DNA from 2 places in the Stenotrophomonas sp. STEN021 genome. Region 1 is predicted to be linked to the other one. Evidence: riboswitches for the same ligand, from Rfam matches in the RefSeq annotation. Region 1 holds a riboswitch; the other holds the start of a gene.
What was found. A riboswitch is a leader RNA that binds a small molecule or an ion and turns the genes downstream of it on or off. The one in region 1 is predicted to bind cobalamin.
Positions count from the first base shown of each region.

Region 1 (9,115 bases):
GAAGCTGGGCAGGAAGCTGTGATGGATGTTGATCGCGCGGCCGGACAGCGCCTGGCATAGGCGCGGCGACAGGATCTGCATGTAACGCGCCAGCACCACCAGATCGATGCGCTCGCGCTCGACCAGATCGATGATCTGCTGCTCCTGCTGTTCGCGGTTTTCGGCGTCCACCGGCAAATGATGGAAAGGCACATCGTAGGAACCGGCCAGCGCGGCGAAGTCGTTGTGGTTGGAGGCCACCGCGGCAATATCCACCTTCAGCTGGCGGCTATGGGTGCGGAACAGCAGGTCATTGAGGCAATGGCCCTGCTTGCTGACCAAGACCAGCAAGCGCGCGCGGCGGCGCGCGTCGTGCAACTCCCACTGCATCGCGAACGAGGCGCCCAGCTCCTGCAGGCGCGCGCGCACCAACGGCTCATCACCGGCCTTGCGCATGTCGAAGTGCACGCGCAGGAAGAAGCGACCACTTTCATCGTCACCAAACTGCTGGGCATCAAGGATGTTGCAGCCCGTCTCGAACAGCAGGCCGGACACGCCGTAGACGATACCGGTGCGGTCAGGGCAGGAAAGGGTCAGGATGAAATCAGGACGCATGGCCAACAACATTTATCAGTGGGGTCGTGGAAAGTAACCGTTCCAGTCGATTTCCAGCAAAGACAGTTGCAGCTGACACGGTTTGTCCGTCGACCTGCTCAGTGCGGATGCACCGTCAACGCCACCAGCCGCATCACCAGGGGCCGCACCACCAGTACGCAGCAGAAGGCGGTCGGCATCGCCAGGCAATAGGCGGACAGCACCCGCGCCGGGAACTGGCCATCGATGCCGGCATTGGCGGCGGTGATCACCAGACACATCAGCATGGCCATGATCGAGGCCATGAAGAACGCGAAAACAACAGGCGTGGCGCGCGCATGCAATTTCCAGCGGGCAACGGCGACGGAACGGGGGTCTGGCATCCAGCGAGGTCCATGCATGCAGCAATCAGGCGCTGCGGGCCGGGCACGATAGTCGGCGGGCCGGGGGACGGCTAGATCGCGTCGGCTTGGGGCTTTATAAAGATTTACTTTGTAATCCTCCCGGAAAATGCCACCTGGCATGAACATCCTCCACGCCATCCGCAGCTTCATCCGCACCGCCGACGCCGGCAGTCTGGCCGGCGCCGCGCGCACCCTGGGCATCAGTGCCGCAGCTGTGGGCCAGAACATCGCACGCCTGGAAGCGCACCTGGGCATACGCCTGTTCAACCGCACCACCCGCCAGCTGGCCCTGACCGAACGCGGGGCGCTGTATCTGGCGCAGGTGCGGCATATTGAACGCGACCTGCAACGCGCGCAGGCAGCGGTGACCGATCCCGACGCCATACCGTCAGGCCGGCTACGCATCGCCAGTAGCGCGGCGTTCGGCCGCCACGTGCTCGCGCCGTTGCTACCAGCCCTGCAGCAGCGCTATCCACGCCTGGAAATGGAGCTGCTGCTGGCCGACCGCAGCGTCGATCACGCCCATGAGGACGTGGATGTCAGCATCCGCATCGAACCGCAACTGGAAGAGGGATTGGTGGCACGGCCCATCGCGCAGGTGCCGTTCGTGTTCTGTGCCGCACCGGCGTATCTGGCCATTGCCGGCCTCCCGCGTACCCCCGAAGAGCTGCGCGAGCATCGCTGCCTGTTGTTCCGCTACCCACTGGATGGGCGCTACCTGCGCTGGGGTTTCGTCCGCGACGGCCTGCGCTTTGATGCCGAAGTGCAACCGGCCTTGGTCAGTGACGATATCGATGCACTGGCAGCGATGGCGGCCCGCGGCGGCGGCGTCACCCGTTTGGCAGCCTTCGTCGCCGCACCGTATCTGGCCCGCGGCGAACTGCAGGCCTTGTTCCAGAGCGAGTCCGCTACCGATGTACACGCCTCGCCGGAGCCGATGCGCTTGTTCCTGTGCGTCAGCGACCGCCGCGACCGGACCCCGAAAGTGCGCTCGCTGCTGCAGCACATCCTCGATGCCCTGCCGCCGGCCTGGCGCATCGACATCGACCACGCCTGAGCGCCAGCGGTCGCGCCGCTGGCGCCTTCGCCGAAAGTCAGCCCTGCCTGGCGAGCTTGAACAGCCCACGCGCCTCATGCGGCTCGCTACGCAGATACTGCGGTGCAACCGTCACCTGCGCACCCAGCGCCGCGGCGGCATGCCAAGGCCAGCGTGGGTCATACAGAATGCCGCGGGCGATACCAATCGCGTCGGCCTTGCCTTCAAGCAGAATTTCCTCGGCATGCACCGGCTCGGTGATCAGGCCCACCGCGATCACCGGCGTGCCGATTTCCGCCTTGATCGCCGCAGCCTGCGGCACCTGGTAGCCGGGCTCGACCGGAATCTGCTGGCGCGGATCAAGTCCGCCGCTGGAAACATGCAGGAAATCATTGCCGCGTGCCTCCAGCGCCTTGGCCAGCACGATGCTCTGCGCGACATCCCAACCGCCGTCCACCCAATCGGTGGCGGAGATGCGCACACCCAGGGCCACATTGGCCGGCACCACCGCACGCACCGCATCGAATACCCGCAGCAGCAAGCGCATGCGATTCTCCAGCGAGCCGCCATACGCGTCATCACGCTGGTTGCTCAGTGGCGACAGGAACTGATGCAGCAGGTAGCCATGCGCGGCGTGCAGCTCGATCAGATCCAAACCCAGGCGTACTGCGCGCTGGGAGGCTGCAACAAAGTCCTCAACTACCGCATCGATGCCGGCACTGTCCAAGGCTTCAGGCGTCGGGTCACCTGCCTTGAACGGCAGCGCCGATGGGGCCAGCACCTGCCAGCCATGTTCCTGATCCGGGGCTATCGCACCACCGCCGTCCCATGGACGTGCGGTGGACGCCTTGCGCCCGGCATGTGCCAGCTGCACGCCGATCGGCATGTTCGACCAGCGTCGCGTCGATGCCAGCACCTTGCCCAGGGCCGCCTCGGTGGCATCGTCCCACAACCCCAGATCGGCCCAACTGATGCGCGCACGCGGCTCGACCGCGGTGGCTTCGATGATCAACAGACCGGCGCCGGACTGTGCAAGCTGGCCGAGGTGGATCGTATGCCAATCGGTCGCCTGCCCGTCCTGTGCCGAGTACTGGCACATCGGCGCGATCACGATGCGGTTGGCAAGAGACAGCGGACCTAGCGACAACGGTGAGAAAAGCGTGCTCACGTGGGAGACGTCCATCAACAGTGGGGCGCTCATTGCACGCCGTAGCAGGCCCTGATTCAACCGGGGTGATGGATCACTGCGTCTTGGTACCGTCCAACAGGAAGGCAAGTGCCTGGGCGCACGGCATTTCCACCTTCAGCGACAGCAGGTGATCGGCACGGGTGCGGCCGAGGTTGACCGCGGCTATCGGCAAACCGGCCTTGGCGGCGGCATCGACGAAGCGGAAACCCGAGTACACCATCAACGACGAACCCAACACCAACACCGCATCGGAACGCTGCAGGTGCTCGTGCACCGCCGCGACGCGCTCACGCGGCACGTTCTCGCCGAAGAACACCACGTCCGGCTTCAACACGCCGCCACATGCGTCACAGGCAGGCACGCTGAAAGCGGAGAAATCGGCTTCCAGATCGGCATCACCATCGGGCGCGATGCCCGCTTCCAGTACGTCCCAACCGGGGTTGGCATCCAGCAGACGTTGCTGCAGCAACTCGCGCGAACTGCGTGCTTCGCAGCCCATGCAGCGCACCTGGTCCAGCCGACCGTGCAGATCGATAACGGTCTGGCTGCCCGCTGCCTGATGCAGGCAATCCACGTTCTGGGTCAGCAGCAGCTCGATGCGACCATCGGCCTCCAATGCAGCCAGCGCATGGTGCGTGCCATTGGGCAGCGCGTGGCCGAAGCGCGGCCAGCCCAGCAGGCTGCGCGCCCAGTAACGCTTGCGGGTTGCATCCTCGCCCATGAAGGCCTGGTAGGTCACCGGCGGTGTGCGCTTCCATTGGCCATCGCTGTCGCGGTAGTCGGGAATGCCGGAATCAGTGCTGCAACCAGCACCGGTGACGATGAACAGGCGCCGGTGACCGGCAATGAACTGCGGCAGCTTGGTGATCACTGCCGGCGATAAGCGCCCTGCCTGTGCCGATGAAGTGGTCACCGTCGTGCAGCTCAGGCCTGCACTGGCAACGCCGGCACAGCGGTTGGATGACCTTCGCCATCGAGCGCGATCATCACGAAGCTGCCCTTGGTGCAGAGCTCACGCTCACCGCTGTGCAGGTCTTCGGCAATCAGCTCGACTTCCACATGCATCGAGCTGCGGCCGACCTGGACCACCCGGCCGATGGTTTCCACCATCTGCCCGATGCGGATCGGCAGTTTGAAATCGACCTGGTCCGAGCGTGCGGTCACCACGGTGCAACGGGAATAGCGCGCGGCGGCAAGGAAGGCCGCCTTGTCCATCCAGGCCAACGCCTGGCCGCCGAACAGCGTGCCCATATGGTTGGCGTGGTTGGGAAATACGATTTCCGCCATGCGGACTTCGACCGGCGGATTGGTGTTGACGATGGGGGTCATGGGGGTATCACCTGTAAGTTGGCGCCGATGATACGCCCGCAAAGCTGTGCAGCTTGTGTACGCAGCTGCAGATAGCTTTTGCAGGAGCGGCGTGAGCCGCGAAGCCGATAAAGGCTCAGAAGCCTGCAAAGCCCCCCTCCCCAACTCTCCCCTGCGCTTCGCGCAAGGGAGGGAGACAAACGCGCTCCCCTTCACCTGCGGCGAAAGGGAGGGAGTCAATCAGAACGCCATATCGAACGCGACTTCGCCCTGCACGCCCACCTGGTAGGCAGAGGCGCGGCGCTCGAAGAAGTTGGTCAGTTCCTGCACGTCCTGCAGCTCCATGAACGGCAGCGGGTTGCGCACGTTGTATTTCTTGGCCATGCCCAGCTTCAGGAAATGGTTGTCGGCGCAGTGCTGCAGGTACTCGCGCATGTCGCGGGTGGAGATGCCGGCCACGCCACCGGACAGCACGTCCTCGGCGAACTGCACTTCACAATCGATGGCCTCCTCCAGCATCTGGTAGACCTCCTGCTCCATCTTCGCGTCGAACAGGTCGGGCTCTTCGGCGCGGATCTTGCGCACGCACTCGAACGCGAACTCCATGTGGCAGCTCTCGTCACGGAACACCCAATTGGTGCCCGAGGCCAGGCCCGGCAGCAGGCCGCGCGAACGGAAGTAGTACACGTAGGCGAAGGCGGCAAAGAAGAACAGGCCTTCGATGCAGGCAGCAAAGCAGATCTGGTTGAGCAGGAACTGGCGACGGTCGTCGCGGGTTTCCAGGCGCTTGGTTTCCTGCAACGCGTCGATCCACTTGAAGCAGAACGCCGCCTTCTTCTTGATCGAATCGATGTTCTCCACCGCGGCGAAGGCCTTGAAGCGCTCTTCCGGGTCCGGCAGGTAGTTGTCCAGCAGGGTCAGATAGAACTGCACGTGCAGTGCTTCTTCGTACAGCTGGCGCGACAGGTACATGCGCGCTTCCGGCGCATTGAGGTGCTGGTACAGGTTCAGCACCAGGTTGTTCGACACGATCGAGTCACCGGTGGCGAAGAACGCGACCAGGCGGTGGATCAGGTGCTGGTCGGCCGGCGACATCTTCTGGTGCAGGTCGGTGATGTCGATCTGGAAATTGATCTCCTCCACCGTCCAGGTGTTCTTGATCGCGTTGCGGTACATCTCGTAGAAGTCCGGGTAACGCATCGGACGCAGGGTCAGCTCGAAACCGGGATCGAGCAGCATTTGGCGGGATTCATTGGACATGGGGGTTTCTCCTTTCCCTTCTCCCTGCGGGAGAAGGTGGCGCGCAGCGCCGGATGAGGGTTGGTTCCTGGGGGTTGGCGCTACGTGCTGCTAAGAGCGACCTCACCCCAACCCCTCTCCCGCGGGCGGGAGAGGGGCTTTGAGCGTTACTGGCAGGCTTCGCAGGCTTCCGGGTTTTCCAGCGAGCAGGCCACGGCTTCCACCGGGGTGTAGCTGCTGACCGTGGTCTTGGCGATCTTGGTGGCCGGACGCGAGCGCAGGTAATACGTGGTCTTGATGCCCTGCTTCCAGGCGTACATGTACATGGACGACATCGCGCCGATGTTCGGGCTTTCCATGAACAGGTTGAGCGAGGCCGACTGGTCGATATAAGCACCGCGCGCGGCGGCCATGTCGATCAGCGAACGCATCGGCAGTTCCCATGCGGTGCGGTAGATGTGGCGCAGGGTTTCCGGGATCTGCTGCAGGCTCTGGATGGAACCGTCGGCCAGCTTGATCGCATCACGCACTTCCGGCGTCCACAGGCCCAGCTGCTTCAACTCGGCCACCAGGTGGCGGTTGATCTGCAGGAAGTCGCCAGACAGGGTTTCGCGCTTGAACAGGTTGGAGACCTGCGGTTCGACGCACTCGTAGCAACCGGCGATGGAAGCGATGGTCGCGGTCGGCGCGATCGCGATCATCAGCGAGTTGCGCAGGCCATGCTGCTTGATGCGCTCACGCAGTGCGTCCCAGCGCGCGGTGTCTTCCGGCACCACATTCCAGGCGTCGAACTGCAGCTCGCCATGGGAGGCGCGGGTGTCGTTGAACGAGGGGTGCTTGCCGCGTTCCTGGGCCAGTTCGCAGGACACTTCCAGCGCGTGGAAATAGATGGTCTCGGCGATCTTGGTCGACAGCGTGCGTGCTTCGGCAGAGTCGAACGCCAGACGCTTGCGGAAGAACACGTCCTGCAGGCCCATGCAACCCAGGCCCACCGGGCGCCAGCGCAGGTTGCCACGGCGTGCGGTTTCGATCGGGTAGAAGTTCAGGTCGATGACGCGGTCAAGCTGGCGCACGGCCAGGCGCACGGTCTCGGCCAGCTTCTCGAAATCGAAATCGCCATGTGCGTCGAGGTGGTTGCCGAGGTTGATCGAACCCAGGTTGCAGACCGCGGTCTCGTCGTTGGAGGTGATCTCCAGGATCTCGGTGCACAGGTTGGACAGGTGGATCACGTTGCCGGCGCGCAGGGTCTGGTTGCTGGCCAGGTTGCACTTGTCCTTGAACGTCATCCAGCCGTTGCCGGTCTCGGCCAGGGTCCGCATCATCCGCGAGTACAACTTGCGTGCCGACACGGTCTTGCGCGCCTTGCCCTGGGTTTCGGCCTGCACATAAGCCTGCTCGAAGGCCGGGCCAAACAGGTCGGTCAGCTCCGGCACCACGCGCGGATCGAACAGCGACCATTCCTGGTCGACCTCGACGCGCTGCATGAACAGGTCCGGCACCCAGTTGGCCAGGTTGAGGTTGTGGGTGCGGCGCGAATCGTCACCGGCGTTGTCGCGCAATTCGAGGAAGTCCTCGATATCGGCGTGCCAGGTTTCCAGGTACACGCAGGCCGCGCCCTTGCGTTTGCCGCCCTGGTTGACCGCAGCCACCGAGGAATCCAGCGTCTTCAGCCACGGCACGATGCCGTTGGAGTGGCCGTTGGTGGACTTGATCAGCGAGCCGCGCGAACGCACGCGGGTATAGCTGACACCGATGCCGCCGCTGAACTTGGACAGCTGGGCGATATCCGCATAGCGGTCGTAGATGGATTCCAGCGAATCCTGCGGCGAGTCCAGCAGGAAGCACGAGGACAGCTGCTCGTGGCTGGTGCCGGCATTGAACAGGGTCGGGCTGGACGGCAGGTAGTCCAGGCTGCCCAGGCGCTGGTACAGCGCCAGTGCTTCGGGCACGTCCTCGCTCAGCGCGCTGGCGATGCGCAGGAAGAACTGCTGCGGGGTTTCGATGACCTTGCGCGTATGCGGATGCCGCAGCAGGTAGCGGTCATACATGGTGCGCAGGCCGAAGTAATCGAAGTTCAGGTCGTAGGACGGATCGATCGCGTCGTTGAGCTTGCGTGCATTGACCTGCACGAAGTTGAGCAGGCGGTCGTTGATCAGGCCGACTTCGTGGCCACGGCCGACAGACTGCGAGAACGCATGGATTTCCTGGCCGGAGACTTCCTTGCCGATGAAGTTGGCCAGCAGACGCGCGGCCAAGCGGCCGTACTCGGGTTCTTCGCCGATCAGCAGGGCGGCGGTACGGATCGACAGCTCGTCCAGTTCCTGGGTGCTGGCGCCGTTGTACAGGCCGGAGATGGTGCGTGTGGCCACCCGCATCGGGTCCACCGCGTGCAGACCTTCGCAGCAACGCTGGATGGCGCGGACGATCTTGTTGAGGTCTACCGGCTCGGTGCTGCCATTGCGCTTGGTCACGCTCATGGCGGTGGCGGTCGGCGGCGGGGTCAGTTCAAAACCGGCCTCAGCCGGAGCGACGTCAGTATGAGTGGCAGTCACGACGATGGTGTCCTTGCAAACGTTATGCACGCAGCTCCTGCCCGCGCAGGAAGCAGAGCCGGTACGGAGCAGCGAGCATGGAAGGACGGCGTCGCAGCAGCCGCGACTGCGCGACCCTCGGGTCAACAGCCGTACGGCACCACGTCACCAGCCGTCTTCCCCTCGAAGACACCGCAGCCGGCACCACGCGGTGTGCATCGCGTGGCTGTCGGCAGGTCTTCGGACTCATGGGCAGGAAGGCGGGGGCCTTCTCCTACTCCGCCGCTTCCCAAGGCCTGTGCCTCAGTGCTGTTGGCGGGGTCGTTCCCAATTACCGCTGCGGGGCAGTGCCGGACTAGCCTTGAAGGCATCACCAGCTTCCCTATTAATCCGACGGAAAAATCCCGCCAGAACCGACGGAGCACAAGATAGTGGGGGTGTATTACAGGGTCAACACCAAATCTAGTATTTCTTTGCCAAGCCTTGCGGCACAAGGCTTGGGCTGTCTGCCGCCCGGGCCGGACACTTCAACCTGCTTGAACGGAGTGCGCAGTCAAGCCTTTTGCAGAGTTTTTTTGTAGGAAAACTACCTGCGTTGAATACGTAAATTTCTGATGAAATTTCCGGGTGTGACTTCCGGCCGACGCAGCTCCTGCCACGAGCCGCCAAGCTGGCCGTACCCTCCCGCCACGAGTTCGCCGCCATGCACCTGCTGCCCGTTGCCACACTGCAGATGAAGCACGTGAGCGGCGATGGCGCGACGATGGCGACGCGCGAGCACGGCCGGGACAACAGCATTCCGTTGCCCGCGCGGTAACGCCAGCTTTTGGTAGTG
Region 1 covers NZ_JBRREH010000067.1:18,009-27,123, forward strand. The annotation lists gene purU (formyltetrahydrofolate deformylase) at 1-594, opposite strand, end outside; gene ACVOL0_RS14380 (DUF2798 domain-containing protein) at 693-956, opposite strand; gene ACVOL0_RS14385 (LysR family transcriptional regulator) at 1,096-2,034, shown strand; gene ACVOL0_RS14390 (NADH:flavin oxidoreductase/NADH oxidase) at 2,072-3,196, opposite strand; gene ACVOL0_RS14395 (NAD-dependent protein deacetylase) at 3,255-4,115, opposite strand; gene ACVOL0_RS14400 (acyl-CoA thioesterase) at 4,127-4,531, opposite strand; gene ACVOL0_RS14405 (ribonucleotide-diphosphate reductase subunit beta) at 4,751-5,770, opposite strand; gene ACVOL0_RS14410 (ribonucleoside-diphosphate reductase subunit alpha) at 5,917-8,226, opposite strand; cobalamin riboswitch at 8,496-8,713, opposite strand.

Region 2 (9,115 bases), on a different contig from region 1:
ATCGCCGACGGTCGCAGCTGCCAGGAGAAGCGCTCGCCCATACCATCAGCGTGCAGCGACGGTATGCGCTGGCTCCACCACAAGGTGCCCCAGCGCGCCCACGCCGGCACCAGCACGATGCCGAACCACAACGGGCCCACCGCGAGCTCGGTCAACAACACGAACTTGAGCAGCAGCTGCATGATCAGCGTGACCACGCCGAACACGCCCATACGCGGATCCTTGAGCACTTCCAGGAAGCGCTGCGGATTGCGATGGGCGGCACCGAAGGCATCGGCAACGTCGCCCAGGCCATCCAGATGCAGCGCGCCTGTCACCCATACCCACATCAACAAGGTCAGCGCACCTGCCAGCCATGGCCGATCCGACAGGCCATACAGCGGCAGCGCCAGCAGGACGCCGATAATGGCGCCAACCAAGGGGTAGTACACCGCCGACCTGCTCAGGTCCTCCTGGCGGAAGTCGCGCACCTGCGGTGTCGGCAGCCGGGTCAGGAATTGAATGGCAAGGATCAGGCGGCGTCCAATCATGGTTGTCGCAACTCCAGCAGTTCACCCCACAACTGGCCGTCTTCGCCACGCTCCACGCGCAGGCGCACACGGGTGCCGTAATCGATGCGCATCGCCCACAGCGAGGACAGGCTCATCCCACAGACGCGCGACACCACCAGCCGCAACACGCCGGCATGGCTGACCACCAGCACCGGCTGGCCGTCGCCATCGTCTTCGTCCACCAAGCGATGCAACTGCGCTTCCACACGCGCCTGGAACTGCTGCCAGGACTCGCCGTTGGGCGGCACCACATCGTGCGGTTCGCTGTAGAAGCCAGCAAGCTGATCGGCAGGAACTTCGTCAAAATGCAGCCCGTCCCAATCGCCGAAGTCGAGCTCGGCCCAGTCCGGATGGATCTCGCAGAACTGGTTGCTGCCAGCCACCAATGCATGCGCGGTATCCAGCGCGCGCCGACGCGGTGAAGTGATCACCCGGCTCCAGCCAATGCCGGCATGGCAGCGGTACAGCGTGTCCATCGCGCCTTCGATCAAAGGCGGATCGGTACGTCCGTCCAGGTGGCCGGCACGCCCGGTGGAGGCGTGCCGCATCAGATCAAGAATCATCGGCCGCCACCGCGGTCGGCAACAGCTGCCTCGGCGAACGTCGCCATGCTGTTGTGCAGGGCACAGGCCATGCGTACCAGCGGCAACGCGAGCGCGGCACCGGAGCCTTCGCCAAGGCGCAGGTCCAGTGACAGCAGTGGCTGCGCCTGCAATGCCTCCAACAGGCGGATGTGACCACGCTCGGCCGACTGGTGCGAGAACAGCAGCCACGGCCGCAGGCTGGGATTGATGCGGACTGCCGCCAACGCTGCCGCAGAGACGATGAAGCCATCCACCAGCACCGGGATGCGCCGTTGCGCAGCGGCGATCATCGCCGCAGTTATCGCAGCGATCTCCAATCCACCTACACGTTGCAATGCTTCGTACGCGGGCGACTCGGCCGTGTTGATCGCGTCACCATGCAGGCTCAGCGCGCGTGCGATCAGATTCTTCTTCTGAACCATGCGCACCGCGTCAAGGCCAGTACCGGCGCCAACCAACTCGTCCAATGGCAACGGGCCAAGTACGGCAGCGATGGCACTCGCAGCGGTGGTGTTGCCGATGCCCATCTCGCCGAACACCAACAAATCCGCACCATCGGCGCAGGCAGCCTCCACCGCGCGGCGACCCGCATCGAAGGCAGAGTCCAGATCGACTGCCGACATCGCCGGGCCTGCGCTGAAGTCAGCAGTACCATGCAGGGTCTTGGCACTGACCACGCCGGCAATCGCTGTGGTGGCGCGGCTGCCCACATCCCATACGTGCAGTGGCAGGCCCAGTTCGCGCGCCAGCACCGCAATGGCAGCACCGCCGCCGGCGAAGTTGTGCAGCATCTGCACCGTCACTTCGGCCGGGTAAGCCGACACGCCCTGCGCGGTCACGCCGTGGTCGCCTGCGAACACCACCACCGGCACACGCTGCGCCACCGGCTGATCCACGCCTTGCAGCGCAGCCAGTTCAACGGCCAATGTCTCCAAACGACCCAGGGCGCCTTCCGGCTTGGTCAGCTGGCGCTGGCGCAGCAGGGCGCGCTGCCGGTATTCCTGCGAAGGCTGGCCGCAGGCCTGCCCGTACCATGTTTCTGTCACGACACTTCCGATACTGCGTTTGCAGCGCGCATTCTAGCCACTCGGCAACAGTGCTGCGCAGGGCTTGTTTCGCCAGCCCCCAATCAAATCGAACTCATGCAACACGTAGCCCGGGTAAGCGCAGCGCAGCCGGGGAACGAGATTGCAGCACCGCTGCAGGCCTGCGGCGCCCTGCACTTCCCGGGTGCGCATGCGCTTACCCGGGCTACCTTGAACCCCGGTTACAGAGTCCGCGCCATGCCGGCCGTTGCCGCCCATTCCGGCAACGCTGGCGGCAATGGCATAGAATGCGCGCACTTTCGGGTGACCGACCGGCATTGCCGGTCGGTTGAAACGGGAAGCCGGTGCCGCGCACTGCTGGAACTCCAGCATGTCGCCATTCCGGCACTGCCCCCGCAACGGTAAGCAGGACAAGTCCAGACATGGCGCCACTGTGCACGGCACGGGAAGGCGTCTGGACGGAAGCGGCCCACGCCGCCTCGCCTGCGAGTCCGGAGACCGGCCCGGAAGCCGACTGGTTGCGATGCGGAGGGCATGGCGGCGGCTGTAGCGCCGTGTGCGCCGCCTCCGTCTTCTCCCTCTTCTGGCAGCCTCCCCAATCCGCCTGCGCGGGAGCGTGCAGGCCCAGGAGCTTCCATGAAACTGTCTTACCACACCCTTTCGCTCGCCCTTGCCCTGGCATTGCCGGGCGTTGCTGCCGCGCAGAACGCACCAACCGAACTGGACGACGTCACCGTCACCGCCACCCGTACCCCGATCTCCATCGAGAACAGCGTGGTGCCGGTGCAGGTCATCGACCGTGCGCAGATCGACCACAGCCAGGCCAACTCGCTGCAGGACCTGCTGCGCGGCCGCGCGGGCCTGGACTTCGCCAACCAGGGCGGCAACGGCAAGATCACCTCGCTGTTCCTGCGCGGCAGCAACTCCAACCAGGTGCTGGTGCTTGTGGACGGCGTGCGCGTGGCCTCGGCCACCAGCGGCATGGCCGCCCTGCAGGACCTGCCGGTTGACCAGATCGAGCGCATTGAAATCGTGCGGGGCCCGCGTTCGAGCCTGTACGGCTCCGAGGCCATCGGCGGCGTGATCCAGATCTTCACCCGCAACGCTGGCCAGGGCCTGCAGCAGAACCTGGCGATCACCGCCGGCAGCAACAACCTGCGCCAGGTCAGCGCCGGCTTCAGCAACCGCGGTGAGCGCGGCTGGATCTCGGCCCAGGGCGGCTACCAGAAGACCGACGGCATCAACGCCTGCCGCGGCACCGCCGCTGGCTGGGGCGCTGGCTGCTTCGCCGATGAGCCGGACCGCGATGGCTACCGCAACACCTCCATCAACGTGCGCGGTGGCTATGCCCTGACCGACACGCTGAGCCTGGAAGGCCATGTGCTCAACGCCGACAGCTTCAACGAATACGACGGCAGCATCTTCGGCGGCAACGAAGCCGACAACCGCCAGCAGGTCTACGGTGCCAAGCTCGCCTGGGCTGCATCCGAGCGCTTCCGCCTGAGCGCACAGGTTGGCCGCAACCGCGACCAGGCCGACAACTACTTTGCGGATGCCAGCACTGGCACCCGCAGCTTCGCCAGCGCCTTCGATACCCGCCGCGACACCGCCAGTGTGCAGGGCGACTTCAGCTTCGCCGAAGGCCAGCAGATCACCGCTGGCGCTGATTGGCAGAACGACAAGGTCACCAGCTCCACCGCCTTCGACATCGACCAGCGCGACAACCTTGGCGTGTTTGCCGAGTACCAGGGCCAGTTCGGCGCGCACTCGCTGCAGGCCAGCGTGCGCAACGACGACAACGAGCAGTTCGGCAACCACACCACCGGCAGCCTGGGCTACGGCTTTGCCTTCGGCAATGGCTTCCGCCTGACCGCCAGCGCCGGCACCGGCTTCAAGGCACCGACCTTCAACGACCTGTACTACCCGGGCTTCAGCAACCCGAACCTGAAGCCGGAAGAATCCAAGAGCCTGAACCTCGGCATCGCGCAGTACGCCGACAACTGGAACTGGACCTTCAACGCCTATGAAACCCGCGTCGACCAGTTGATCGGCTATGACAGCAACTTCGACCTGGTCAACGTTGCCGAAGCCCGCATCCGCGGCGCCGAGCTGACCGGCTACCTGTCGCTGGCCGGTTTCGACATCAACGCCCAGGCCAGCTTCACCGACCCGCGCGACCACACCTCCGGCGCTGCTACCTATGACAACCTGCTGGCCCGCCGCGCGCGCACCAGCGGCCGTCTGGACGTGGACAAGAGCTTCGGCCCGCTGCGTCTGGGCGTGACCGCCGCCGGCAGTAGCCACCGCTTCGACAACGCTGCCAACAGCGTGCGTCTGGCTGGCTACGGCACCATGGATGTGCGCGTTGAGTACGCCATCAACGATGCCTGGAGCCTGCAGGCCAAGGCCGCCAACGTGTTCGACCGCGAGTACGAAACCGTTGCCTGGTACAACCAGCCGGGCCGCGAGTACCAGCTGACCCTGCGTTACAACAGCAAGGCAAACTAAGCCACAACGCCATGGAAGGCGTAAACGGAAACAAGAGGGTCGACAGCTGCATGTCGACCCTCGTTTTGACTTGGCACTCAATCGGGCTTCGGGCGCTCGGAGACATACTCCAAAAAACGGAAGCAGCGAGACTCAGAAACCGGCGACCGTGACTGCAGCAGCAGTACCTCTACGCACCGATGTCTGCTTGGCATGAGCGTGTGCGGACTACTGTGTAGTGGAGTTCCCAGGGTTTAGTGGACAACTGACCGAGGGTGGCGATGCGCCGCCTCGAACTCGTCAGGACTGCCCCGCCCAGATGGCTGTGGCGGCGTCTAGGGGTTGTAAATCCCATCGATGGAGTCGGATATGTCCGAGGTCGCCAAGTCACGATTCGCGTAGATGCGTTTTTTATCCGTTCCTTTTTCAAACTGCCGAAGAAGGACTCAGCGACCGCGTTGTCTCAGCAGTTGGCACGTCTGCTCATGCTTGGCTCAAGGTAGTTGTCTGTGCAGAAACGCCGCCATGAATCACTTCCGTACTGCGAGCCTTGATCTGAGTGGACCAGGGTTTTGCGAGGACGTCAGCTGCGCACGACTTTCATCACGGCATCCAGAACAAGTTCTCAGTGAACCGTTGGTCTGACAGCCCAACCAACAAACCTGCCTGAGAAAATACCAAAACAACAGCAAGGTACAGCCAACTCTGCCACGCGCGGATGCAAGTGATATCCGTCAACCCTTACTCGTTTGGGCGCGATACGCTGAACTGACGCTGGAGCAAATTAGGGATCAAGACATATGGCTTTGAAGCGGGGATGTGCCATATGAGATAGCCATACAGCGCGCGTAATCCGTTCACACGTATCAAGCGAAGCAACCGCGCATCTTCTTGAGCTCGATCGGAAATCGGATGTTCACGCTATGCGTAGTAACCGGCTCGAGCAACCCCAAGCAGACGACACATCATCGGGATACTGAACTCGTCCCGATGCGCATCGATGAATTTGTAGGCTTGCCGGGCCTTGCTGGTGATCCGACGTCCCCCCGAGCGTTGATTCAACGGTCAAAGCCGCCCCTGGCAAAGCTTGACGCGACAACGACAACGCCGACCCAGCCACTGCCGATCAGCTGTTCATTAGAATTCCGAACTCCAACTCTTGTCATCATCGCTTTGCGGCTTGCGACAAAAAAATCCTACCAGCAACACCCCTTCAATTGCCATTTGGCCCATAGCAACTACCGGCAGCAACAAAATGCACGAACACGGAACGTTCCGAACCACTGAAAAGACACCCACGCTTGATGCATGCCTAACACATGCAAAGGAGCAGATTCAGATAATCTATAAAGTACGCGTACCGTTACTTAACAAGGACGTAACTTTCGAAAGTGAGTGGGAAGCTATCTACGCTGGAGTAATCGATGACCCCGATACAGCCACCCGACTGGACGACGACTTCGAGTTCTTAAAAACCAAGGGCTATCTGCCTGAAGTTTACGTATTGATACGAGCAGCGATCGCGCTCTGGTTCGAAGCCATCCGAGCATATGAACTACCTGACCACGAGCGAGCTTGGGCTGCTCTGACCAGATGCAATTACTATCTGGGTATGTCTAGCGGGCATGAAACGAAGCAAGAGCGATCGGCTAGAGGTGGACGACACGCAGCCGCCAAGACCGCACGCCTGAAAGAACGGATCATCGAAGAACTAAATAAGATGGAAGACAATTCGCATCAGACGAAGCAGGACGTTTGGCACGTCCTGCTCCCAATAATGACTGAACCCGCACCCGAAGAACAAATAGACGATAGGGAATGGGTTAGACGACTAGGCCTATCCTCCGAAGAATCATATCAAGAATCCTTCGATCGACCAGCGCAACTTGGAAAAAGCAAAGCAGGAAAAAGTACGAACCCTACGCAGCTGCTGAGACGCTGGACCAACCAGGACGCAACTATAAAATCCGAATTCATCAGGATTGTGGCGAGACCGTTAAACACGCGAAGAATGCGCACCTGAAACTGCACCTAAAAGCCGTCGCATGGGCCCGCCTTACGCTTTCGCCCCACTTTGTTCGCTCGCCGCTCAGGCAGTTGACCTTTCCCAAATATACGACCGACCCCCTTTTCGTTAAGCCTTACATAATAGTCGACCTTTGCCAAATACATAGCAGCCCGCAACAGAGAGGCTCGCCTCTCGATATTATCGTGCGCGATCATTCCTACCCCCACTCCATATATCCGCTCGTAGTAGGTTTTCTTCGCATTGCAGTTCCAGTATCCCCCATCACCACCGGTTACAAAATCACGCCACAGATCGCCAAGCACATTTCCAACGACAACATCCTTACAAACCTTATGCCCGTCAAAAAAAGCCATGAAATGAATATGGTAGGACTTACTCTGCCCGTATTCCAGCTTCCAAATATAACCAACCAGCGCAGGAAATTCCGACTTCGCGGAACGTAGAAAGCTAGTCAGATCTTCCTTTACGCGACTGGGATTTAGAGGACCTACGCTATCCCGATGAGCACGACTGTAAGAAAGATCCAACCTGACCACACACAACCTCGCATAAAGCCCGTAGAGCCCATCGATATATTCCGTGAGTGAAAGAGCGTTCTTTCTGGCACCGCGCTCATGGTTAGAAAGTGCCTTCGTAAAATCAGAACCCTTTACCAACTTACGTATTCTCAAGAACCATTCATTTATACCGATGGAATTCCAACTTCTTTCGGCAATTACCATGGTTTGAAAGCCAGTCCTCTCCTCTACCCAAATCTCGAAATAGGGGCTCAGCTTGTGCCCTGCATAAAAATCTCGAATTCCTTGACAATCAATGTTCGTGCAAGACCGTATCGCCCTGACAGCGGAATTAACACTTTTATGACAGGTTTCCGGGCGAGTCACATCCGTATTCGCGCTCCACCTTGCGTTGGCAATCGCACGCATTGCGCGATCGATTTTTGAAATATCTCGGGGATATTCAAACGACGGTCCTATATATATCGCGCCGTCATTTACATCTAGCGCCCTATCACGCCACCGGGCAACAAAGTCGTCATCAGAGTCAAACATCACTAAATCAAGGCCCCCTTAGCTGATCCACCACATAACCCAACCAAAACATCATTCAATCACCATAATTTCCCAAACCACACAAAGCACTAAAACTCTCTTTTGGCCAGAAGAAGCAAGCCGCATTGCAGCCGTACAATAGTCAGAAATAAACACAACCATCCAAAGTCAAACAGAAAAGAGATCAGATCAAAGATCAAATCAATATATCAAATCAAATCAAGATATATATTCCGGATCTCACCCAGCCAAGAATGACAACAACACTCATTAAAAATGACCCATGCCACCTTTTAACAAACACTTAGCCTTTCTTTAGCGCCGTGAAGTTAGTGCTTACAACTAACGAGAAATGCTATTGCGTTCGTCCACGCGAGCCTTAATCCAGGCATCAACTTCTTCTTCCAGCCATGCCACCGTCCCTTTCCCAGTCCTGACCGGCTGAGGGAAATCAGGATCAAAGCGCTTCCCTCCAGACTTGATGGCCGCATAGATGGTGGACCTGCGAAAACCGGTCCGATACTCCAGTTCTTGTCGTCGAATGAGCCGGGGTGCGACTACCGATTCCATTTTTTTGGTCCTGCGAGAAGAGAGCCCATACGCTACGACGGAGCTCAGCTGCAGGTCACGTACTTCAAGTGCATGAAGTACGATAAGGCCCGGCAGCAGGTACAAGTTAGTTCCGCGCGCCCCTCAAGTTGGTTCCCTGAGATAGGTTTGGATGGCCAGTTCGCTTGATCTGCTGCAGTGAGCGCAGCCACGCCGGCGGCGCCAAAAAAAGAACGCCCGCGTTGGCGGGCGTTCTACAAAGGGAACCCAAGGTGCTGCTGAAGGTGCATGATCGATGCCGCCGACAGATCTGTCTCCTTCTGCTCTTGCATGACAGGCACCTGAAGAAGGATTGGCTGGCTACCCACATCTATCCGGCATCTTTCATACCTTATGCATGTTTGCGTGGAAATTCACAGCAAGCATGATGTTACGCAGTCAAAGTGCCTCTATTGTGCCATCATCTTCCGGATAGATCTCCAGCCACTTCCCATCTTTGAGCAGGTAGTCCACTTCGTACTCAGCCGTCGGGCAACACATGGCATCGCCTTCCCCCTGCCCTAGCTTCTTCATTTTCACCATTCCATCGCCGTAGGATATGCCCTGCACCTCCTCTCCGTAGCCCGACACCGGCGTGGAATAGATGAACTTCAACTTTCCGCTTTCACTAAGGAATGCAGCCAGATGAGTGGAATAGGCATTGCTTCCGCCTCCTCCCTCCAGTACGAAGAGCACAGCGCGGTCCTCGACACCATCACCGTTCAGATCACCCTTCACGATCTTACGCGCACCAATATTCTCTTCATCGTGCCCGTTC
Region 2 covers NZ_JBRREH010000035.1:2,096-11,210, forward strand. The annotation lists gene cobS (adenosylcobinamide-GDP ribazoletransferase) at 1-530, opposite strand, end outside; gene ACVOL0_RS09555 (histidine phosphatase family protein) at 527-1,114, opposite strand; gene cobT (nicotinate-nucleotide--dimethylbenzimidazole phosphoribosyltransferase) at 1,111-2,181, opposite strand; cobalamin riboswitch at 2,466-2,702, shown strand; gene btuB (TonB-dependent vitamin B12 receptor) at 2,818-4,689, shown strand; gene ACVOL0_RS09570 (hypothetical protein) at 5,132-5,236, opposite strand; gene ACVOL0_RS09575 (hypothetical protein) at 5,849-6,691, shown strand; gene ACVOL0_RS09580 (YagK/YfjJ domain-containing protein) at 6,700-7,749, opposite strand; gene ACVOL0_RS09585 (helix-turn-helix transcriptional regulator) at 8,092-8,319, opposite strand; gene ACVOL0_RS09590 (hypothetical protein) at 8,737-9,115, opposite strand, start outside.
Region 2: another riboswitch for cobalamin. It lies ahead of btuB (TonB-dependent vitamin B12 receptor); the one in region 1 lies ahead of ACVOL0_RS14410 (ribonucleoside-diphosphate reductase subunit alpha).